One region of the Cupriavidus sp. HMR-1 genome, then DNA from elsewhere that is predicted to be linked to it. Evidence: predicted binding sites of a transcription regulator. Region 1 holds the regulator's gene; each other region holds the start of a gene.

Region 1 (5,796 bases):
GACCGATGACTTCGATCCAGTCCCGGTCCTCAAGCTTCTTGACCACCTCCGTGCTGACCGTTACGCCCCGGATCTCTTCGATGTCACCGCGCGTCACCGGCTGGCGATACGCGATGATCGCTAGCGTTTCCATCACGGCACGCGAGTACTTCGGCGGCTTCTCCGGGTTGAGCCGATCAAGAAACTCGCGCATCTCGGGGCGGCTCTGGAACCGCCAGCCGCTGGCCAGGGCCACGAGCTCCACCCCGCGCTGCTGCCAGTCGTTGCGCAGCTCTTCGAGCAGAACCCGGATGGTGTCGGCACCGACGTCGTCGGCGAACAACCGTCGCAGATCACCAACGCGCAATGGCTCCTGCGCACAGATCAGCGCGGTCTCGAGGACGATCTTCGCCTCTTGGGTATTCATGTGATTGTGTGCAGCCTGTCTTTGCACCTGCTTCTGGACGAATCCTGAAGCACTGGAGATTGCAGATACAGCGAGGCCTGAGCCACCGCCATCTCATCGCGCAGCCAACTCGCAGCTTTTCGCAGCGGAGCCGTGCACCTCATTTTCTTTGCATCGAATTGCCGGGTCGTTCCGGCAGGAGATCGTCCGGGGCTGACAGACTACGCCAGTCAACGGACCTCTTGCGTCGCACCCTCTCCCTTTTGGGGTGGACATTCACCTGGACAATCAGATCGCCAAGGCGGCAAGAAACAATCGATATCGGCCCAGGCAACTTCGCCTGGCACCAGCGCCACCTCTCCACACAGCCCCATCGGACTTTGGAACCAGATCTTGTGAACCGGATGAACTGTGGGGACGATCCCGGCAAGCCAGACCTGCCCAGACCCCCTGGGCACACATCCCAGATCGGGAATGCAGCCCCGGCGACGCCACGAGCGCATCGGAGCGCGATACCGTGGTTTTCGCGATTGTATGGCATTCCAGCCCCGCCCTGCAACCAGCAAAAAAGTCTAGAACACGACGCAGAAGCCGTGATTGGCCAGCGTATCGGGCAGCCAGACGGCGCGTGCGACACCCAGCGCCCCAAAACCGATCACAACAAGCGCGGCGCCCACTCGAACGCCGGGGCGGCGCGACAGTTGCCGCAGGTAGCCCGACAAACCCGAGATCACCAGCAGGTTGGGCAGCGTCCCAATGCCAAAGGCCGCCATGACAAGTGCCCCAGATGGCGCATTTCCAGCCAACAAGGCCAGCGCAAGTGCGCCATACACCATACCACAGGGCACCAGCCCCCAGGCCAACCCCATCCCATAGCGCCGCATGATGGGCGCGTGCCGACGCAAGCGAAGCGGCATCTGCATGCCCAGCGACGCGACGCCCCGGACGACATACGAGGCAGCCCGCGCCGCCAGCCGTTCGAGCCATGCTGCACGCATGACGCGGCCCCGCAACAACCACACCCCGGTCAGAACCAGTAACAGGCTGCCCGCGCCATAGAGCCAGCGCTGCACTGGAAGGTAGTCCTGCTTCCAGACTGTCGCACCCACCGCTCCCATCAGCGCCCCAAGCAGCACATAGGTCGTGAGACGCCCGGCGTGCATGACCAGCAGTTCCAGCCACCAGTGAAATCGCGAGCGATGCACGAGGCTAACGACCGCAACAGCCCCCCCGGATTGCCGTTGCTCGACGGCAATGGCAATTCCTCCGCACATGGCGGCGCAATGCACGCCACCAAGCAACGCAAGTGTAAAGACACTGAAAAGCACACCAAATGGCAACTGTTCCTCGCTTCTGCGTCACATCACGCTGTAAAATGCCTGCATCGCGCCTCCATCGCAAGCGCATTCATGCGAGCACCATCAATTGCTTACCTCCATTCCCGTCACCGAGATGTCTCCGCGTTGCTCCACTTGCGCCATGGGCCAGCTTTGCCTTCCCGTGGGCATGTCGCAACAGGACCTCGCAAAGATGGACACGCTCGTACAGGAACGCGTTCGTGTTCATAAGGGCGAAACGCTCTATCGCATGGGCGAACCACTTACCGCAGTCTATGCGATCCGCTTTGGCACATTGAAGACCCACGTGACCATGGAGGACGGACGCACGCAAATCACCGGCTTCCATTTGCCCGGTGAGGTCGTCGGGCTCGACGGCCTCAGCGAGATGCAGCATGCGTCCGACGCCACCGCGCTCGAGGACACAGAGGTCTGCGTCGTGCGATTCGATGACCTGCAATCGCTGTCCGGCACGTTGCCTTCTCTCCAGCAGCAGTTCCTGAGGCTGATGAGCAAGGAAATCTCGCAGGACCAGATCATGCTGATCACTCTTGGCTCGATGCGTGCCGAAGAGCGCCTGGCAGCATTTCTCGTCAACATGTCCGAGCGCCTGTCGATGCGCGGTTACTCGTCGAGCGAGTTCGTGCTGCGGATGAGCCGCGAAGAAATCGGCAGCTATCTTGGCCTCAAGCTCGAAACCGTGAGTCGGCTCTTTTCTCGATTCGCCGAAGCCGGCCTGATTCAGATTCGCCAACGACACGTGAAACTCGTGGACATGGAAGGCATCAGGCAGGTCTATAGCCGAAACTGCTAACGGGCATCGTGGCCAGGAAAACGGCCGTATCGGGAGCAGATCTCCCGGTGCGGCCGTTTTGCTTTCTGCCAGCACTCGAGCCATTACTCGAGTTCGTCGGTCTCCTCGAGCTTGGTTGGCATGGTGTAGAGCGTCAGCCCACTGGACAATGCGCAAAACAACCACGCCACCAGGAAGCCAATCGTGTAGACCGCCTCACGAGACGCTTCCACCTGGTGCCCGAAGAACGTGAGATCGCCCGGATCAACGACCGAAAACACGGTGGCGGTGGCCGCTCCGCCCATCAGAAACGCCGGCCAAAGTACCCACATCAGCCAGCGGAGTCTCATGGGCGCCTCGCAGCCGGCGACGCTACATGCTCCGCCCCCGTTTTCTCCACGACCAGGCCATGACGCTCCACGCCGGAAATCGGCAAATCCGGATGCGTGTTGGCAAGCCAGATGGTCACGCCGCAGCCAATAATTGCAAGCAACGGACCGCTCATCAAAAGCCACGGCCACGGTTCCCTGTACCAGGGCTTGGACTGTTGGGATGTCATTGCGCTCTCCTTGTTTGCTGCCATTTCACCCTCAGCATCACAGATTGCGGGGAACAATGAAACTCGTGGATTGCCTGATATGCGCGTCTCGGCCGTCCTCGCCCTCCGCCGTCACGGTTACGTTGATCTTGTGCGTGCCTTCCTTGGCATCGTCGATCGGCACGCGAATGCGAATCGGCAACAACCGGTTGGACGTTGGCTGCATGGCCTCGGCGGACTTGTCATACTCGACCGTCAGTCCAGTCAGATCGTCGCCCTCAGCCTGCACGCGAATCCGCATCGGCGCTTCCGTGGTGTTGATCACCTGGAGCCGATAGACGTTCTCGATCCAGCGGCCCTCCACTTCCCGGCCCAGCGCGCCGCGATCCCGAATGATGTCGACCTTGATCGGCGACCGCATTGCCAGCGATGCGACGAAGCCCGCCGCCAGAACCAGCCAGATCAGCGTATAGATGATCGTGCGTGGTCGCAGCAGCCGTTTGCGCGCGTCGGATGTCGTCAGGGACTTGCGCATGGCGTTTTCCGACGTGTATCGGATCAGGCCGCGCGGGTACTCCATCTTGTCCATGACGAGATTGCACGCGTCGATACAGGCGCCACAACCGATGCACTCGTACTGGAGGCCATCACGAATATCGATACCGGTCGGACACACCTGCACGCAGATACTGCAATTCACGCAATCGCCAATACCAGCCGCATGGCGATCGGTCTTGCGGGAACGGCTACCACGCGGCTCCCCACGACCCACGTCATAGGTCACGACATAGGTATCGCGGTCGACCATCACGCTCTGGAAACGCGCATAGGGGCACATGTACTTGCACACCTGCTCGCGCATGAATCCGGCGTTGCCCCAGGTCGCAAATGCGTAGAACAGCATCCAGAAGCTCTGCCAGGGTCCTAGCGTGAAATGCAGGACCTCGCTACCAAGTTCCCGAATCGGTGCGAAATACCCGATAAACGTGAAGCCCGTCCACAGTGCGATCAGCACCCAGAGCACATGCTTGGTCGCCTTGATTCGCAGCTTGCGCAGGCTCCAGGGATCGCCGTCGAGTCGGATCCGCGCGATGCGATCCCCTTCGACATGTCGCTCGATCCACATGAATATCTCTGTGTAGACCGTCTGAGGACAGGCATAGCCGCAGAACAGGCGTCCCGCGATGGCGGTGAACAGAAATAGCGATAGCGCAGAAATGACCAGCAGCACAGCGAGATAGATCACATCCTGCGGCCACAGCACGAGACCGAAGATGTAGAACTTGCGCGCGCCGAGATCGAACAGCACGGCCTGGCGATCATTCCACTGCAGCCAGGGCGTTCCGTAGTAAATCAACTGCGTCAGGATGACCAGCCACACGCGCCAGCTCGAAAACGCGCCAGAAGTCGAGCGCGGATAGATCTTGCGGCGGACCTCGTACAGCGCTTCCTCGGTGGTCTCGGCCCCCTTGGGGGGCGGCGCGGGACGCCAAGTGTTGCCGTTACGATCGCTCGCCGACTGGCTTGCAGACGGATCGTTCGAGGCGTGATCGTCCGAGTGATCGGGGGCGTTAAGGGGCGCGCTCATCGTGTTGCCCTCACGCCCCGGTGGGCGGCACGCCGCCCGGCCCCGGGGCAGTTAGTCATTTTGCAGCGCCTCCCGTATTCGAGAGACCCCACACATATGCGGTCAGCATGCGGATGCGCTCAGGCGTCAGAATCTCCTCGTGCGCCGGCATATGACCGTTATGTCCCTTCAGGATCGCGTCGACGATGGTCGCTTCCGAGCTGCCGTACAACCACGTGTTGTCGGTCAGGTTCGGCGCGCCGAGTGCCTGGTTGCCCTTGCCGTTGGCGCCATGGCAGGCCGCGCAGGTCGACTTGAACGTGCTTTCGCCACGCGATGCGCGAATCGGATCCGACGACAGACCAGACAGCGAACGCACGTACTGGGCAGTATCGCCGGCCTGCTTCGCATCGATCGTGCTGGCAAACGATGGCATCACGCCATTGCGGCCCTTGGTGATCGTCTGCTGGATCGTCTCCGGCTCGCCACCGTAGAGCCAATCGTTGTCGGTCAGGTTGGGGAAGCCTCGGCTGCCACGCGCATCCGAACCGTGGCACTGCGCGCAGTAGTTCAGGAACAACCGCTGGCCGATCTCGCGTGCGTCAGGATCCGCCGCCACCTGCTTGATATCCATGCTCAGATACTTGGCGTAGATCTGGTGCTGCGTTTTCTCGGCGGCCTCGCGGTGAGCGGCAAGCTCGCCCTGCGTCGAGAACTTGAGCATACCGGCGTACGATCCCAGGCCCGGATACAGCGCCAGGTAACCAAGACCGAAGATGCAGGCCAGCAGGAACATCCACATCCACCAACGTGGCAGCGGGTTGTTCAGTTCGCGCAGGTCACCATCCCAGACATGACCGGTGTCATCAGTGGTGCTGACACCTTTCGGCATCTTGCGTTGGGAAAACAGCAGCCAGACACACCAGACGATCCCGATGAGCGCGATGGCCGCGATGTAATAACTCCAGAAATCGGAAATGAAATCGCTCATGGCTGTGGGTTCCGGCTTGTAGTTGTGGTTTCGTCAGGCAGGGCAAACGGCAACATCGCCGATTCCTGATTGGCGGCCTGGCGGCCGCCCGACCATGCCCACCAGCAGATGCCAATGAACGTCAGCATCGACACGACGGTTGCAATTGCGGTCACGATCGCCATGGCATCACTCCTTCGCCGGCG
Region 2 (5,796 bases), on a different contig from region 1:
ATCTACGTGGGCTACAACGAAGACAACATCACCGAGCCCAACGGCACCCAGATCAACGGGGCGAACTCCCACGGCTGGATTTCGCGCCTGGGCGTGCGGTTTCACCGGACGTATGTGCGCGAGGAAGGCAAGACCACGTGGCAGCCTTACCTGACGCTGAACTGGTGGCACACCGGTGTATCCAGCAACATCTCGTTCAACGAACTCCCGCTGGGCAGCATGTATCCGAGCAACCGCTACGAGGTGAAGATTGGTGCCAATGCCCAGTTCAGCAAGCGCTGGACTGGATGGACCAATGTGTCGGGGGCGTGGGGCGCGCAGAGCTTCTACCAGTACGCGCTTCGTGTGGGCGTGAAGTACACCTGGTAGCGTTTCCACAGTTGGGGCCGTCCCCACGGCCCCGGCTAACGCATTACACTGCAGCCTATGAGCCGCAGCCACCCGCAACCTCATCTTCAGGATTCCCTCACCGCCTACTACTGGAGTGGCGACGCCATTCGCAGCCGGCGCGTGAGTGACGTCGTGCTCTCCGGCACCGTCGACATTCCAGAGCCCCCCGCCCGGCTGACCGCAGACTGGGCGCGCGAAATCTCACATCACATGAACCTGGAAGTGGGGGATGTCGAGGTCATGCCCCTGGCGCGAGCACGCGCGCGTTGGTCGGATTATTCGTGCTGCGTGCGCGCCGTCTCGGATTGGACAAGCACGCTCGGCCTGCCCGAAGTGCTGGCCGCGAGCGATGTCGCGCTTATGGTCTGTCGCGGGGCGCGGTATCACCATGACGGCGACCAGTATGGCGGCGCCGCATTCTGCAATCTCTTCCTGAGCGATGACAAGGGACAGGACGTCCACTTCCCCTTGCTGGATCTTCGTATTCCGCTGCAGCGGGGCACGGTGCTGATCTTCGATACCTGTCAGCCTCACGCAGTGATTCCGCGCGGCAGCAGCCGTTTCAATGCCGCCGACTTTCCGACGAATCAGGATTGCACCCAGCTATTCCTGACCTGGGAACTTCCCATCGAGAATGCCCACGTGGCACGGGCGCTCAAGATCGCGTTCGACAGCGACGTATCAATTGCACGCGATCTCGACGAAGAGCAGGTCCGACTACATTGCGAAAGGGTTGGCGTGTGTCAGGAAACCGGCGCGTGGCAACGCTTCGTGGCTGAGTAAATCAGGCTTGCATTCGCACGGCAATCCGCGGGCACGCCGCTGCGATGCGGTCTGCAATCCCCGCCGGGTGCGGCACCGGCATTCCGGCGCGATTGCAGACTTGCAACGACCAGCGCTGGACGCCCTTCTCCGCCAGCGTATGCAGCAGCGCCATCAATTCGGCCTCATCGAATAGCTCGGGGTCCCAGGTCGTGCGACATTCATAGGCGACACCGCTTGCCACCAGACGCTCCAGCGAGTCCATCACGCGTGTGGCGCTTCCGGGCGTGCCGGTCACGTGGTCGTAGCGGTGCGCGGGCGCCTTGATATCGAAGCCAACCCAGTCGACCCATGGCAGCGCAGCCTCCAGGCGGTCCGGATACATGCCGGCCGTGTGCAGGGCGACCTCGAAACCCAGTTGCCGCACATCGCGCATGGCGGCGGGTAGCGCGGCCTGCAGCGTGGGCTCTCCGCCGGAAAACACCACGCCATCCAGCAGGCCACGCCGCCGCGCCAGGAATACCAGCACGTCTTCCCAGGCCCGCGCTGACGGGCTGCCGACCGGAATCAGATGCGGGTTATGGCAGTAGTCGCAACGCCAGGGGCATCCCTGGCAGAACACCACCGCGGCCAGCCGCCCGGGAAAGTCGATGCTGGTCAGCGGTGTGAAACCGCCGACTTTCAGGTCTGCCAAGATGGGCTCAGGCCGCGCAGCGGGCCTCATCGAAGAACGTGCGCTCGGCATGCTCGCCCTTCTTGCCGGTGTTGAAGCTCGCCACCGGACGGTGGTAGCCCATCACGCGGGTCCAAACTTCGCAGGGTTGGCGCTCTTCGTCCTTGAGTGTCAGTGCGGGTTCGATCGAGAAATGGCGGGCGACAGCGAGATCAGTCATGGCGTTGCTCCTCATGTGCGAAACGTCGGGTTGAAAATCGGGAAACCTCACGCCGCCAGCGCGGCGCGTTTGCGCGCGAGAATGTCCTCGTCGCACTTCGGGCAGAAGCGGTGTTCGCCGGCCAGATAGCCGTGCTTGGGGCAGACGGAGAACGTCGGCGTGATCGTGATGTAAGGCAGCCGGAACGACTCCAGCGCGCGACGCACCATCCGCTTGCAGGCCTCGCCGCTGGACAGTCGCTCGCCCATGTAGAGATGCAGGACCGTGCCCCCGGTGTACTTCGATTGCAGGGATTCCTGACGTGCCAGCGCCTCGAATGGATCGTCGGTAAAGCCGACGGGCAACTGCGACGAGTTCGTGTAGTAGGGCTGATCGGCCGTGCCGGCCTGCAGGATGTCAGGCCAGCGCTTGCGGTCTTCACGCGCGAAGCGATACGTGGTGCCTTCCGCGGGCGTGGCCTCCAGGTTGTACATGTGGCCCGTGGCTTCCTGGAATTCGACGATCCGCCCGCGCACATGGTCCAGCAGACGCACCGCCATCGCGTGCCCGGCTTCCGTAGTGATGTCGTACGCATCGCCCGAGAAATTGCGGATCATCTCGTTGATGCCGTTCACGCCAAGCGTCGAGAAATGATTGCGCAGTGTGCCCAGGTAGCGCTTCGTGTAGGGGAACAGCCCTTCGTCCATCAGTTGCTGGATACGCTCGCGCTTGGCCTCCAGCGTGTCGCGGCCCATGTCCAGCAGTGAATCAAGCCGGCTCAGTAGTGCGCCTTCATCGCCTCGATACAGATAACCGAGTCGCGCGCAGTTGATGGTGACCACACCCAGGGACCCGGTCTGCTCCGCACTGCCGAACAAACCGTTGCCGCGCTTGAGCAATTCACGCAGATCCAGTTGCAGGCGGCAGCACATGGACCTGACCATATTGGGCGTCAGGTCCGAGTTCACGAAGTTCTGGAAGTACGGCAGGCCGTATTTCGCCGTCATCTCGAACAGCCGCGCGGCGTTCTCGCTTTCCCACGGGAAATCCGGCGTGATGTTGTAGGTGGGGATCGGGAACGTGAAGACGCGCCCTTTGGCATCGCCCTGCGTCATCACCTCGATGTACGCACGGTTGATCATGTCCATCTCCGCCTGCAGGTCGCCATAGCGGAACGGCATTTCCTCGCCGCCGATGACGGGCACCTGTTCCTTGAGATCGTCGGGACATGTCCAGTCGAACGTCAGGTTAGTGAATGGCGTCTGCGTGCCCCAGCGCGACGGCACGTTGAGGTTGTAGATCAGCTCCTGGATGTGCTGCCTGACCTCGGGGTACGTCATCGCGTCCTTGCGGATGAAGGGCGCCATATAGATGTCGAACGACGAGAAGGCCTGCGCGCCGGCCCATTCGTTCTGCATCGTCCCCAGGAAATTCACGATCTGCCCGACTGCGCTCGACATATGCCGCGGCGGCGCGGCTTCCACCTTGCCAGGCACGCCGTTGAGGCCTTCATGGAGCAGAGTGCGCAACGACCAGCCGGCGCAGTAGCCGGACAGCATGTCGAGATCGTGGATATGGAGGTCGCCTTCCCGGTGCGCGGCGCCAGCCTCGGGCGCGTAGACATGCGAAAGCCAGTAGTTGGCGGTGACCTTGCCGGCCACATTGAGGATCAGGCCGCCCAGCGAATAACCCTGGTTGGCATTGGCGTGAATCCGCCAGTCCTTGCGGTCCAGGTATTCATTGATGGACGACTCGACGTCGACAGTCGTCGCGCCCCGGATGTTCTGCTGCATCGCACCCCTCCCGTGCTTACGCACAAAATATGGGATGGATTATCTATATCGATACCATAGGTAGTGTTGCGGCAGATCAAACGGCGGCACCGCCGCGGGGGGACGACGCATCGGGTGGCGCATCGACCGGGTATGGCCCGGAGGGCGACCCCGACCTCGACCGCCCGGCGGCATCTGCCGCCGGATGTGCCCTTCCCCGGCCCCGGAGTGCCTAGTTCACCTGCCGGGTGCGGCCCGTCCAGTACGGCTCCCGCAGCGCCCGGCGCAGCAGCTTGCCGGATGGATTGCGCGGCATGGCGTCGATGAAGTCGATGCTCTTGGGCACCTTGAAACCCGCGATGCGCTCGCGCGCCCAGCCCAGAATGCTGTCGGCATCAGCGGCCACACCCGGGCGCAGCACCACCATCGCCTTGACCGCCTCGCCCCACCGCTCGTCCGGCACACCGATCACGGCCACGTCGGCAACGGCCGGGTGGCCGTAGATGGCACTCTCCACCTCGGCCGGGTAGATGTTCTCCCCGCCGCTGATGATCATGTCCTTGACCCGGTCGTGGATATAGAGGTAACCGTCCGCGTCCATGTAGCCGGCATCGCCACTGCGCAGCCAGCCGTCGGCGTCGATGGTGCGGGCGGTCTCTTCCTCCTGCTTCCAGTAGCCCGCCATGTTCTGCGGCGAGCGGATCACCACTTCGCCCACCTCGCCGGCAGCCAGCCTCTGGCCATCCGGCCCGACCACCGCCACCTCGCTACCGGGCATGGCCTTGCCGGCGGCGCGCATGCGCGGGACATCGGCGGGCGTATGGTCTTCGGGCGGCAGTGCCACGATCGTGCCCGTGGTCTCCGTCATGCCGTACTGCTGCACGAAGCCGCAGCCAAACACCGCCATGCCCTCGCGCAGCAGCGCCGCGGGAATTGGCGACGAGCCGTACAGCATGTGCTTGAGGCGTGAATAGTCCACCTGGCGCGCGCGCGGATCGCGCAGCACGATCTGCATCGCGGCCGGCACCATGAACAGCTTGCTGATGCGGTCATGCTCGATATAGTCGAGCACCTTGCCCGGATCGAATTCGCGCGCCACGACACCCTTGCAGCCGACTAGAACACCGCGCACGCCCCAGCCCGAACCGCCGATATGCGCCACCGGCATGGCCACCAGCGACACATCATCGTCGTTCCATAGCGACCAGTCGGCGCCTTCGCGCAGCGAGATCTCGGTACCACTGGTCAGGTTGCGATGCATCAGCATCACGCCCTTGGGACGTCCGGTAGTGCCAGAGGTGTAGAGCTGCAGCACCACGTCGGCGGGCTTCGCTTCGTGCGCAGGTGGCGTATCCGGGCAGGCGTCGCGCCAGTCCGTGTAGGTCGGCCAGTCTGGCTCCCCGCCCTCCATCGCCACGGCGCGGCGCACCAGTGGCAGCGCTGGCAGCAGGTTGCGAACCGATGCCGATGACTCGGGCCCTACAAAGACCAGCGTCGCGTCGCAGTGCGAGACGATGTACTGGATTTCAGGCCCTGCCAGCCGCCAGCTCACCGGCGCAATGACGGCCCCCATCTTGGCCGCGCCAAAGAACAGTTCGAAATAGTGGTCGCTGTTCTTGCCGACATAGGCGATGCGGTCGCCAGCCTTCACGCCGTCGGCCAGCAGGGCCTGCGCCACACGATCCGTATGGCGATCGAAATCGGCAAACGTGGTCTCGCGGCCTTCGAAGGCGTACGCAATGGCCCCGGCCCGCTCCCGGGCGAAGTGGCGAATCGCGCTGGGCAGCGTCGCGAGGTATTCCGTCTCCATGAGCCTTGTCTCCTTTTCTGATTGATAGGATGGGTACTGGTGACAAATGGCGTCGAGGGACGCCAAAGCGGGCGCTCAGAGCCGCAATACCTGTCGCGCGATGATGTTGCGCTGGACCTCGCTCGAACCACCGTAGATCGATGCCTTGCGGTAGTTGAAGTAGCGCGGCGCGATCGGGGCGGCATCGTCG
Region 3 (5,796 bases), on a different contig from region 1:
CTCCCAGCGCGGCGTGGCCGCGGGTGCGGAGCGCAGCCAGGTTGCCATCTGCTTGATCGTGGCATCTCCGAGTTCTTTGGAGAAGCCTTGCATCTGCGTGGCCGGACGACCGTTGCGCAGCACGTCGAGCAAGTCGTCGGGCCGCAGCCGCTCCAGGCTTTCCGGCAACAGCGCCGGGCCCATGCCGCCCAGACGATCGGCGCCATGGCACGCCGCACAGTGACTGCTGTAGATGCTGGCGGGATCGATAGTCGTCTCCGCGCTGGCGGCGAATGAAGCAAACATGCACGTCCAGAGAATCGCGTGCTTCATGTCATTGTCTCCAGATTGGGCTGCGCACTGATCTCCGCTTCTGAGAGATAGCAGCCTGGGTCCTGCGCCCACGGATTGCCGCTGACCGCGTAGGCCCGTGCGCGCGTGTTGCCGTTGCAGATGTCACGATGCAGGCAGGTCGCGCATCGGCCCTGCAACGGTCTCGGCCTGGCGGCCAGGCCACGCATCAGCGGATGGCTGCGGTCGGCCCAGATCTCGCCGAACGGGCGCTCGCGCACGTTGCCAAGGGAGAGTTGCCACCACATCGTGTCCGGGTGGACATTGCCGAGGTTGTCGATATTGGCCACGCCGACACCCGTGGCATTGCCGCCCCAGTTGACCAGTCGCTCGCGCATGTCTGCAACGCGCTCGGGCCATTGGCGCGCAATCCAGTACAACAGGAACACGCCATCGGCATCGTTGTTGCCCGTGACGAAGTCCCCGGCGCTACCCTGCTGCGCGCGTGCCCAGACATGCTCGAACAACCACTCGACCGCCGCGCGTGTACCCGCGTGGCGCGCGTCGTCGTCGCGATGGCTGCGGCCTCGCCCGGCGTAGTTGAAGTGGGACAGATAGAACTTGTCGATGCCTTCGGCTTCGGCCAGGGCCACCACGGAAGGCAGCTCGGCCGCGTTGGCCTCGGTCAGCGTCATGCGCACACCCACGCGCAGGCCGGCGTCGCGCGCGATGCGCAGCCCGGCTATCGCCTGGGTAAAGGCGCCATTCATGCGGCGGAAGCGATCGTGTGTGGCTTCGATGCCATCCAGGCTCACGCCGACATAGTCGAACCCTGCCGCAGCGAGCCGCGCAGCGTGTGCCGCGTCGAGCAACGTACCATTCGACGACAGGGAGAGATGAAATCCAAGTTCGCGCGCACGCGCGGCGATCTCGTACAGGTCCGGCCGCAACAGCGGTTCGCCACCGGACAGGATCAGCGCGGGCACGCGCGCCGCCTTGAGCTGGTCGAGCACGGCCATGACTTCGCCGGTCGACAGCTCGCCCTTGAAATCCGTATCGGCAGATGTGGAATAACAGTGCTTGCAGTTGAGATTGCAGCGCCGCACCAGATTCCAGATCACCACGGGACCACTGGCACGGCGCGGCGGGGGGACCGACCCCCCGTCGCGCAGCGCCTCCATGAAGCGGGAGAGTCGGAACATGGATCAGAGGCTTAGCACCCACTTGGCCAACGTGTTGGCTTCCGCCTCGCTGACCTGATTGGGCGGCATCGGGATCGGGCCCCACTTTCCGCTACTTCCCTTCAGGATGCTTTGAGAAAGCTGCGCAGCAGCCGCCTTGTCACCTTTGTACTTCGCGGCGATGTCCTTGTAGGCGGGGCCGACCAGCTTCTTGTCGACGCTGTGGCAAGCCATGCAGTTCTTGCTTGTGGCAAGTTCCTGGCTGGCAAACGCGGTAACCGGCAGCGCGGCAGCAAGTGCCACGGCGGCGATAACTGTAGACGTATGCATGCGAATTCTCCTTCCGCTGATCAATAGACGTCGTGTTGTGTGTTGTGCGCGTTGAACTTGCCCGTCGGGGTAATCAGACGCGGGTCCTTGATCACGGCCTTGAGCTTGCGGGTCTTGTCATCGACCACGACCAGCGCGGACTCGCCATCCTTGGTACCCCAGACCGAGAACCAGACTTCATCACCGGCCTGGTTGTACTCGGCCTGCACCACACGCTTCGCGCCTTCGCCCTTCAGGTTCGCCCATTCGGCGATCGGCAGCACCTTGTAGCCGTCTTCCAGCTTCTGCGTATCGAACACCGCCACGCTCTGGTTCAGCTTCGCGTCGGGATTGAGCGGCGTATCCACCCACAGGTTGTGCGACTTCGGATTGGTCTTGATGAACAGCGAGCCACCGCCCTGACCCTTGAGCGTTTCCACCACCTTCCAGGCCTGCGCCTTGTGGTTGATAGGGTCGGTGCCGATCAGGCTGATGGTTTCGTCGCCGAGATGGCTCGTGGCCCAGACCGGACCGAACTTCGGATGCATGAAGTTGGCGCCACGTCCCGGGTGCGGGGTCTTGCCGACATCGACCAGCGCGGCCAGCTTGTCTTCCTTGGTATCCACGACAGCGATCTTGTTCGATGCGTTCGCGGCCACCAGGAAGTAGCGACCCGTGGAGTCGAAACCACCGTCGTGAAGGAACTTGGCGGAATCGATCGTGGTGGTCTTCAGGTTCTTCAGATCCGAATAATCCACCATCAGGATCTTGCCGGTTTCCTTCGCGTTGATGACGAACTCGGGACGGAAATGGCTGGCAACGATCGATGCGACACGCGGCTCGGGGTGGTACTCGTTGTCGACGGTCATGCCGCGTGTGGACACTACCTTCAGCGGCTTGAGCGTGTCACCTTCCATGATCACGTACTGCGGCGGCCAGTACGAGCCGGCCACGGCGTACTTGTCTTCGTAGCCTTTGTACTTCGAGGTTTCCACCGAACGCGCTTCGAGGCCGATCTTTACTTCCGCGACGTTGTCGGGCTTGGGCAGCCACAGGTCGATCAGGTTCAGACGCGCATCGCGGCCGATCACGTACAGGTAGCGCCCGGACGCCGACATGCGCGAGATGTGCACCGCGTAGCCGGTCTTGACGATATTGATGATCTGCTTGCTGTCGCCGTCGATCAGCGCGACCTCACCGGAATCACGCAGCGTGACCGAGAACAGGTTCTGCAGGTTGTAGTTGTTCATCTTGCGCGTTGGCCGCTTGGCCACGGGCACGATGTCCTTGCGCGATTTTTCGATGTCGGCCAGCGAGAATTCCGGCGGTGTCGGAGGATCGAGCTGGATGTAGCGCGCCATCAGGTCGACCTCGGGATCGGTGAGATCGCCCGAGGTGCCCCAGTTGGGCATACCGGCCGGACTGCCGTACTTGATGAACGTCTTCAGGTATTCGGTGCCACGGGCACGCGTGATGTCGGGTGTCAGCGGTTTGCCCGTAGCGCCCTTGCGCAGCACGCCATGGCAGCCTGCGCACCGTTCGAAATAGATCTGCCTGGCGTGGTTGAATTCTTCCGCAGTCAGCTTCGGCTCGGGATTCTGAGTCGGCGCCGTCTGGGCGCTACCGTGCGCACTCCAGAAGAAGAGCGGCATGGCCGCCAGTGCGGGGAACATCCATGATTTCGCTTTCATGATTTTTCATTAGCGAGTGGGGAATGCTGTGCTGCGGCACCGTGCGTGGAGCGCGGCGCGCGACAGATGTTCCAATCATGGGGAAGAAGAACTGCATCGCGATTGACACGAGTCAACGCGGGGAACGGGGCAGGAGAATAACCCTGCTACGTGTCAGGGAACTAACTCGAACGGCGGGCATTGCTGTATGTAGCCCGCCGGTAACATGACGTCAGCTGCGCGGCATCAGGACCCACATCCTGCCGCCCTGCTTCATGCGGCCGGCGGCCTCGCCCGCGGCGTCGCCGGCGCCCCAGAAGAAGTCCGCGCGCACGCCACCCTTGATGGCGGAGCCCGTGTCCTGCGCGAACATCAGACGTTGAATCGGTTCAGAGGAAAGTGGCCGTGTGGTCGACAGGAAAACCGGCACGCCAAGCGGGATGGTTGCGGGATCAACTGCTATCGAGCGTTCCGCCGTTAGCGGCACGCCCAGCGCGCCTACCGGTCCTTCGTTGGTCGGCGGCAATTCGCGGAAGAACACAAAGCGCGGATTGACGTTGAGCATTTCGTCCACGCGTCCCGGGTTGGCACGCGCCCATGCCTTGATGCCCTGCATCGTGGCCTGCGCCGGCGTGATCTCGCCACGGTCGAGCAGCCATTTGCCGAAAGAGCGGAACGGCTGGTCATTGGTACCGCCGTAGCCGACACGCATCATCGTGCCATCGGCCATGCGGATGCGGCCGGAGCCCTGGATCTGCAGGAACGCGGCTTCGACCGGATCATCCACCCAGGCCAGTTCGCTGCCACGCATCGCCGGGTTCTGCAGCAGTTCGGCGCGCGGCGGCAACATGCCCTTGCCGAGTTGCGGCGGCCGGCGATAGAGCGGGACCTGATACGCACCCTGACGCGTGCGGGAGCCGTGCAGGATCGGTTCGTAGTACCCGGTGATCAACCCGTTGTCCGTCCCATCGACGTTGACCACGCGGTATGGCAGGAAGTTGGTTTCGAAGTATGCGCGCATCGCCACGAGATCGCCGGCGTCCACCATCAGGCCAACGGCGCAGACGCGGTTCCAGTCGGCGCGCTTTTTCAGCGCCTGGCAGCTCGCCAGCAGCGCGGGCCAGGCGGCACGCACGTCGTCCTGACTCCAGCCACCGATTTCCGCCCAGCTTGCCGGTTGCAACCGGCCTGCCGCGGAGGAGGTCGCAGGTGCCTTCCCGCCCGGGACGCCGCCCGGACCTTCGATACGCGGGGGCGGACCGCTCATGCAGCCGGCCAGTAGCGCGGCAGCGCCCGTCAAGGCAAGCCAGCCGCGCCAGGAAGTGTTGCTCGACGACGCGCGGGGCGCGCGCAGGGAATACTGATTTGCCATCTTGTCCATTCTTCGCGGACACGGCCGGCGGTCAGACAGTCCACAACCCCGCGCATGTCCTACAATCTCAACCCGATCCGTCGACTGACCCCTTCGCGATGAGCCAGTTCTTCGAAAACCACCCTACCCTGCTACTTGCCGCCGAAGCCGGCGTGGCGCTGCTGTTGCTGATCTTCATCGTGGTCTGGACGATGAGCACCGCCAAGAAGAATCCGCGCCCCACGCGCGCGCCGGAGGACCATCCGTCCCGCGCCAAGCAGACCTCGACGGATGCAGACACGCCGCCCGAGGCCTAGTTCCCGCCGTGCGGCGGTTCAGTGCAGCATTCGGGGCAGCACCAGCGCGAATTCGGGAATCGGCACCTCGAAACGGTGGCCGTCTTCGGCCACGCAGAAATAATCGCCCTTCATCGATCCCACCGGGGTGGAGATCGTCGCCCAGCTCGAATACTCGAAGTGCTCGCCCGGCTTGAGCAGCGGCTGATGGCCGACCACGCCCAGGCCCGAGACTTCCTGCGTCGAGTTGTCGCTGTCGGTGATGATCCAGTGGCGCGAGATCAGCTGCGCGGCGACTTCGCCGGTGTTGTGGATCGTGATGGTGTAGGCGAACGCGTAGCGTCCACGGTCTGGGTCCGATTGGTCCGGCATGTACTGCGTGCGCACGGCCACGGAAAATGCGTACTCGCTCATGTATCGACGTGGTAAGAAGGGTCGGCAGGCCGCGCGGCGGCCGGGTGTTGCGCATTGTGCGGCAAGGCCATGGCAGGGGCAAGCGGCCCGGCCAGGCGTTCGTCCCGACTCCGGGGGCCCGACCGGCGTAAAATACCGCCCATTCCGCCTTCAGCCCGCCCGAATATCATGAGCAGCCCCACCTTCCGCATTGCCCCATCCATCCTGTCCGCCGACTTTGCCCGCCTGGGCGAGGAAGTGCGCCGCGTCACCGAAGCCGGCGCTGACTGGATCCATTTCGATGTGATGGACAACCACTACGTGCC
Region 4 (5,796 bases), on a different contig from region 1:
GCCAAGAACAACTGGCTCGTGCTGATCATGGTGATGCTGGCCGGCGTGCTGATTCGCCAGTTCTTCATCCTGAAGCACAAGGGCAAGATCAACTTCGCATGGCCGACGGCCGGCGTGGCCTGCCTGGGCGTGGTGGCGTTCATGATCGCGCCGCAACCGCGTCCGCAAGTTGCCAGCAATGCTGCTGGTGACGCCGCCAATGCCGTGAGCTTCGTGAAGGTCCAGGAAATCATCAACACGCGTTGCGTGCAGTGCCACGCCGAGCAGCCGAAGATGATGCCGACCGCTGCCAAGGGGATCAAGCTGGACTCCGTCGATGGCATCAAGGCACACGCTCAGCTGATCTATCAACAGGCCGTGCAGCAGAAGGCGATGCCGTTGGGCAACGTCACGCAGATCACGGACGATGAACGCGCGCTCCTTGGCCAATGGTTCGAAGGCGGCGCGAAAACCACCAACTGATTTTTGACCGAGCATCGGTGATCGACGGTCCGGAGGCTGCGCAGTTTGCAGCTGGCTGTTCCGGACCGGCGAGGGTTTGAGCGGGGCTTAGGCCCCGTTTTTTTATTTCCGGATCGGAATTGCTTCTCCCCGCGCCCGCTGAGCGGGAGAGGGGAGCCACGATCCTCAGCCGCCGACGTTGAACAGCGCCAGCAGACCCAGCACCAGGAAGATCGCAGCGGCGATCTTGTGCACCAGGGCGATCGGCATCTTGTTGGCGAAACGGTCGCCAAGCAGGACGGCGGGGGCGTTGGCGAGCATCATGCCGAACGTCGTGCCGGCCACCACCGCAATCACTTCGCCATGGAAGCGCGCGGCCAGCGCCACGGTGGCGATCTGCGTCTTGTCGCCCATCTCGGCGAAGAAGAACGCGATGATCGTGGTGCCCAGGATGCCGAGCGCGCCCTTGACGGGTTTGGCTTCCTCGGCGTCGTCGAGCTTGTCTGGAATCAGCATCCAGCCGGCCATCGCAATAAACCCGAGGCCGAGAATCCAGCGCAGCAGGTCTACACCGACCACGCCTGTGATCCAGCCGCCGAGCGCGCCGGCAAAGCCATGGTTGACCAGTGTCGCGATCAGGATTCCCAGGATGATGGGAATTGGCTTGCGGTAGCGAGCAGCCAGGACGAGCGACAGCAACTGCGTCTTGTCGCCCATTTCAGCGAGCGCGACGATGCCTGTGGAGACGAGGAACGATTCCATTTTTTGTCGTTTGAATAACCGGGCCGCAAATGCATCGCGAGATGCCAATGACGCACACCTTTCCCGGCCCGGCCAGAAAGGTGAGGTCATCGGTCTCGCCAGGCACTGGACGCAAGGTCCTGGGCTGCGCACGCCATAACCGCCTGCCATGTCGGCATTTGGTCAAGTCTGTTGACGTACGCCCCTGTCTTCCGGGTGCCGCATTGCGCGGCGCGGTGAGATCAGGGCGGCTACTCCCCAATGGAAGGTCGCATTTTAGCGAGACTGGCGACCGAAGTCCACCCGTCTCGCAGTTTCTGTCAATTCAAGGGAATGTCGCTAACGCCGCCATTCCCGATGTGCTCAGACCGGAGTCGGAGCGTTTTCGCTGGTCTGGCGACCGCGGAAATCCGTCCAGCACAGCGCCTTGAAGTCGTAGAGCTTGCAGCGGCGAGCTGTATGGAAATACCAGCGCCACGAGAACTTCTCGATGATGATGCGACCCGGCAGTGCGTGCTCGAGCAGCGCCTGGGCGCGCTTGAGCTGGTACAGCGGGATGCTCATGTCCACGTGGTGGGCCGTGTGCTCCATGATGTGATGCAGGGCCGCGCCGATACCGAAGTTGAAGCGCAGATGCACGGTCGTCGACACGAACGGCTGGGCCTTCGCCCACATGGCCTTGGTGTCGTACCACGCCACGCTGGTATGCGTATGGTGGACGTACAGCACGAAGCCAACGGTGGCGTTCCAGATCAGGAAGGGCAGCACGAAGCCGGTGCCGACCAGCAGCAGCGGGGATTGCCCGGTGGCCACGGCCAGCCAGACCAGCGCGCCGATCCAGAGCGCGCCGAAAGCTGCCACGAGCGCGCAGTCCCACATGAAGATCGGGCGACGGGTCGCCATCTGGCGCTTGCTGGGGAAGAACAGCTTGAACCACCAGATCTCGATCAGGTAGTAAAGGCCGGCGCCAAGGCCGTTGCGGTAGATGCGTTCCAGAATCCGGCGGCTGCGCGGCAGCGCGCGGAATTCCTCGAGCGAGTAGGGCGCCCAGACGAAGTCGAAGCCCTTCAGGTTCGTGTAACCGTGATGGACGACGTTATGGCCGACTTCCCAGAGGCTATAAGGCGTGAGCGACGGCAGGAACGTGAGCCGGCCCAGCCACTTGTTCAGGCCACGATGGTCGGTCAGGCTCTGGTGGCAGGCGTCGTGGCCGATGATGAACAGGCGCGCGATGATCAGTCCGGCCAGCACGCCGAGCCCAACCTTGGCCCACCAGGATGATGCCAGGACCACGCCGGCCAGTACGGCAGCGAACAGCGCGTAATCGAACGCGAACAGAAGCAGCGCGCGCGCGGTGCTGCGGCCGCCGAGGGGAATCAGCCAGCTGCGGATCGTCTTGCGGTTCGGAAACGGGGCCTCGAAGGCGATTGGCTCCGGCAGGGGGATGTTCTTGGCCGGGCGTTTGGGGCGGTTCGTGCTGTGGTTCGGCGCTTGCGAGATCGCGTCGGCGTCGGCCGGCGAGAGGGTGTCGGATGGGGCAGTCATCAAAGGTCTGGCGAGTCGGTATGCATGTGCGTCTGCCCGGATGGGCGGACTTTATATGCGTGACAGGCTAGAAGGCTTTGATGACCGTTGTGTTGATTATGGTCAATGCTCCGCGAGGGCGGATTCGCATTGAGACCAAAAAAGCACATCGGCGGACCATGTTTGGGTGGAATCGGCCGATCCACACAAATATGCCCCGCCTACGCCCGATCAGGCGGCGACCGGGCTGGTGGCCTCGCCCATGATGTAGACGTTCTCGATGACCCGGTCGTCGCCAAGCATCGCGAACGCGAACAACTGCTCTTCGAGCGTTTCCGAGCGGCTGCTGCGGCGCGAAATCAGCGGCGTGGCGTCCGGGTCCAGCACGACGAAGTCGGCCTCGCAGCCCACCTCGAAGCTGCCGATCCGGTCCTGCCAGCCCAGCGCCTCCGCGGCGGCGCGCGTGGCCAGGTAGAACATGCGCAGCGCTGTCAGGTGGTAGCCGCCCATCCGCGCCACCTTGTGCGCGGCGTTCATGGTGCGGAACATCGAAAACGACGTGCCGCCGCCAACGTCCGTCGCCAGCGTGACGTTCAGGCGATTCGCATCCGATTGGTGGAAGTCGTAGAAGCCGCTGCCCAGGAACAGGTTCGACGTAGGGCAGTGCGCCACGGCCGCGCCGCTGTCTGCCAGACGGCGGCGGTCATCCTGGTCGAGGTAGATCGCGTGGCCGTAGAACGCGCCCGGGCGCAGGAGGTTGTAGCGGTCGTAGACGTCCAGGTAGCTGCGCGCATCGGGGAACAGCTCGGCCACCCATTTCACCTCGTCGCGGTTTTCCGCCACGTGGGTCTGGATGAAGACGTCGCTGTGGGCTTTCGCCAACTCGCCGCAGGCTTCCAGCTGTGCCTCGGTGGAAGTCGGCGCGAAGCGCGGCGTGATCGCGTAGGCCAGGCGATCGACGTTGTGCCATTTCGAGATCAGGTCGGCCGATTCACGCGCGCCGCTCTCGGCGGTGTCGCGCAGGAAGTCCGGGCAGTTGCGATCCATCAGCACCTTGCCGGTGACCATGCGCATGTGGCGTTGCTGGCTGGCGGCGAACAGTGCGTCGGCCGATGCCGCGTGCACGGTGCTCCAGACCATGGCGGTGGTCGTGCCATTGCGCAGCAGTTCGTCGGTGAAGAAATCGGCGACGGCCCGCGCATAGGCGGGGTCGCTGAAGCGGCGCTCCTCGGGGAACGTGTAGGTGTCCAGCCAGTGCAGCAGGCCCGGCGACGGCGACGCGATGATGTCGGTCTGCGGGTAGTGGATGTGCGTGTCGATAAACCCGGGCACGATCAGCTTGCCGCGATGGTCGACGACTTCGGCGCCTTGCGGGATATCGCGTGACAGGTCCGCGTAATTGCCGACTGCGGCGATGCGGCCGGCCTTCACGATCATGACGCCGTCTTCCCAATACTGATAGGCGTCGTCATGAAACTGCGGGTCACGCAGGAAGTGCAGAATGCGGCCGCGGATTGCGCGGGTCACGGCGTTGTCGGCGCCAGATGCAGGGGAAGTCGTCGTCATCTTCATGTCTTCGGGGCGGCCGGTGCCTCGCCCGTTCGGTGTAGCAACGGGCGAAGCATCCGGCGTTCTTGAAATGCGCCCGGTCAGGTCGTGGTTGTCACGTTGGCCGTTGCGGGCAGGGATGCGGGCGTGGCCGACCAGAAGTGGTCGACTTCAGCCAGGAATTCGGCCTTCTGCACGTCCGGCAGGAAGGCCGCTTCAAAACTGTTGCGGGCGAGCTTGTGGGCATCGGCCGCATCGAGCGGGAGTGCGTCGAACGATGCCTCCCAGTTCGCGTTCATATAACCGCCAAAATAGGCGGGATCGTCCGAATGGAGCGTCACGGCCACACCGGCGTCGAGCAGACGCTTCATCGGGTGATCGCGCAGGTCGGGGTGGACCATCAGCTTCTGGTTCGACAGCGGGCAAACGGTCAGCGCCACGCGTTCACGTGCCAGGCGTTGGACCAGCGCCTCGTCCTCGATCGCGCGCACGCCGTGGTCGATCCGCTCGACCTTGAGAATGTCCAGCGCATCGGTCACATACTGCGGCGGGCCTTCCTCGCCAGCGTGCGCCACCAGATGCAGGCCGAGTTCCTTGGCGCGGGCAAACACACGCGCGAACTTCTCGGGGGGGTTGCCGCGTTCCGAGGAATCCAGCCCCACGCCGACAAAGCGGTCGCGATAGGGCAGCGCCGCCTCCAGCGTGGCCAGCGCATCCTCCTCGGACAGGTGGCGCAGGAAGCAGAGGATCATGCTGCTCGAAAAATCGTACTCGGTGCGTGCCTGAGCCAGTGCGTCGGCGATGCCGTCGATCACCGTGCCCATCGGCACGCCACGCGCGGTATGGGTCTGCGGGTCGAAGAAGATCTCGGCATGGCGGACGTTGTCGGCGGCGGCGCGCTTGACGTAGTCCATCGTCATGTCGAAGAAATCTTCTTCGGTCAGCAGCACGCTGGCGCCGGCGTAGTAGATGTCCAGAAACGATTGCAGGTCCGTGAAGGCGTACGCGGCGCGTAGCGCTTCCACGTCCGGATAGGCCAGCTTGACGTTGTTGCGCTGGGCCAGCCTGAAGATGCGCTCGGGTTCGAGCGTGCCTTCGATATGCACGTGCAGTTCGGCCTTGGGGGTACGGCGGATCTTGTCCGCCAGCGCGGCATCAATGGTCATGGGGCCTCTTGTCTTATGGCGGCAGCCGGATCACGGCTGCCCGGTTACGGATGCACCGCCTCCCGCCGGCTGGCGGCCAGCGCAGCTGCGCGCTGGTCGCGGACCTGGAGCAGTTGGGCGACGATGGCTACCGCAATCATAGCCGGTGCCTTGTCCGTGATGCCGGAGACTCCCATGGGACATGTCATTTCCGGAAAGCGCGCGGCGTCGATGCCGTGCTCGGCCATCCGGTGTTCGAACTTCGCGCGCTTGGTCTTCGAGCCGATCAGGCCGAAGTAAGCGAAATCGGTGCGGCGGAAGATCCGCTCGCAGAGGGTCTGGTCGAGCGCATGGCTGTGCGTCATGACAAGGAAATAGCTGCCTGCCGGGGCCTGGT

The links. Region 1 encodes FNR, which switches genes on or off when oxygen is low (the NO sensors DNR and NnrR bind a similar motif). Its sites were predicted from a motif close to TTGATNNNNATCAA; they were not measured.
Region 2: the regulator FNR is predicted to act here: its motif matches at 3,884-3,897, upstream of D769_RS11785 (ribonucleoside triphosphate reductase).
Region 3: the regulator FNR is predicted to act here: its motif matches at 3,554-3,567, upstream of D769_RS17545 (nitrite reductase).
Region 4: the regulator FNR is predicted to act here: its motif matches at 2,820-2,833, upstream of D769_RS22470 (fatty acid desaturase).

What each region holds. Positions count from the first base shown of each region.
Region 1 is NZ_ANKP01000134.1:639-6,434, forward strand. It holds gene scpB (SMC-Scp complex subunit ScpB) at 1-406, opposite strand, end outside; gene D769_RS17270 (sulfite exporter TauE/SafE family protein) at 958-1,725, opposite strand; gene fnr (fumarate/nitrate reduction transcriptional regulator Fnr) at 1,811-2,536, shown strand; gene D769_RS17280 (hypothetical protein) at 2,620-2,865, opposite strand; gene D769_RS17285 (hypothetical protein) at 2,862-3,098, opposite strand; gene ccoG (cytochrome c oxidase accessory protein CcoG) at 3,112-4,641, opposite strand; gene ccoP (cytochrome-c oxidase, cbb3-type subunit III) at 4,697-5,611, opposite strand; gene D769_RS17300 (cbb3-type cytochrome oxidase subunit III) at 5,608-5,775, opposite strand; gene ccoO (cytochrome-c oxidase, cbb3-type subunit II) at 5,780-5,796, opposite strand, start outside.
Region 2 is NZ_ANKP01000078.1:10,421-16,216, forward strand. It holds gene D769_RS11765 (autotransporter outer membrane beta-barrel domain-containing protein) at 1-369, shown strand, start outside; gene D769_RS11770 (hypothetical protein) at 427-1,173, shown strand; gene D769_RS11775 (anaerobic ribonucleoside-triphosphate reductase activating protein) at 1,175-1,876, opposite strand; gene nrdD (anaerobic ribonucleoside-triphosphate reductase) at 1,854-2,045, opposite strand; gene D769_RS11785 (ribonucleoside triphosphate reductase) at 2,093-3,817, opposite strand; gene D769_RS11790 (fatty acid--CoA ligase) at 4,029-5,606, opposite strand; gene D769_RS11795 (acyl-CoA dehydrogenase family protein) at 5,682-5,796, opposite strand, start outside.
Region 3 is NZ_ANKP01000138.1:9,861-15,656, forward strand. It holds gene D769_RS17530 (nitrite reductase) at 1-312, opposite strand, end outside; gene nirJ (heme d1 biosynthesis radical SAM protein NirJ) at 309-1,472, opposite strand; gene D769_RS17540 (c-type cytochrome) at 1,476-1,781, opposite strand; gene D769_RS17545 (nitrite reductase) at 1,802-3,451, opposite strand; gene D769_RS17550 (MltA domain-containing protein) at 3,663-4,802, opposite strand; gene D769_RS17555 (hypothetical protein) at 4,901-5,098, shown strand; gene apaG (Co2+/Mg2+ efflux protein ApaG) at 5,117-5,491, opposite strand; gene rpe (ribulose-phosphate 3-epimerase) at 5,660-5,796, shown strand, end outside.
Region 4 is NZ_ANKP01000228.1:33,631-39,426, forward strand. It holds gene D769_RS22460 (urate hydroxylase PuuD) at 1-462, shown strand, start outside; gene D769_RS22465 (TMEM165/GDT1 family protein) at 628-1,203, opposite strand; yybP-ykoY riboswitch at 1,265-1,454, opposite strand; gene D769_RS22470 (fatty acid desaturase) at 1,546-2,727, opposite strand; gene guaD (guanine deaminase) at 2,938-4,278, opposite strand; gene D769_RS22480 (adenosine deaminase) at 4,356-5,420, opposite strand; gene xdhC (xanthine dehydrogenase accessory protein XdhC) at 5,465-5,796, opposite strand, start outside.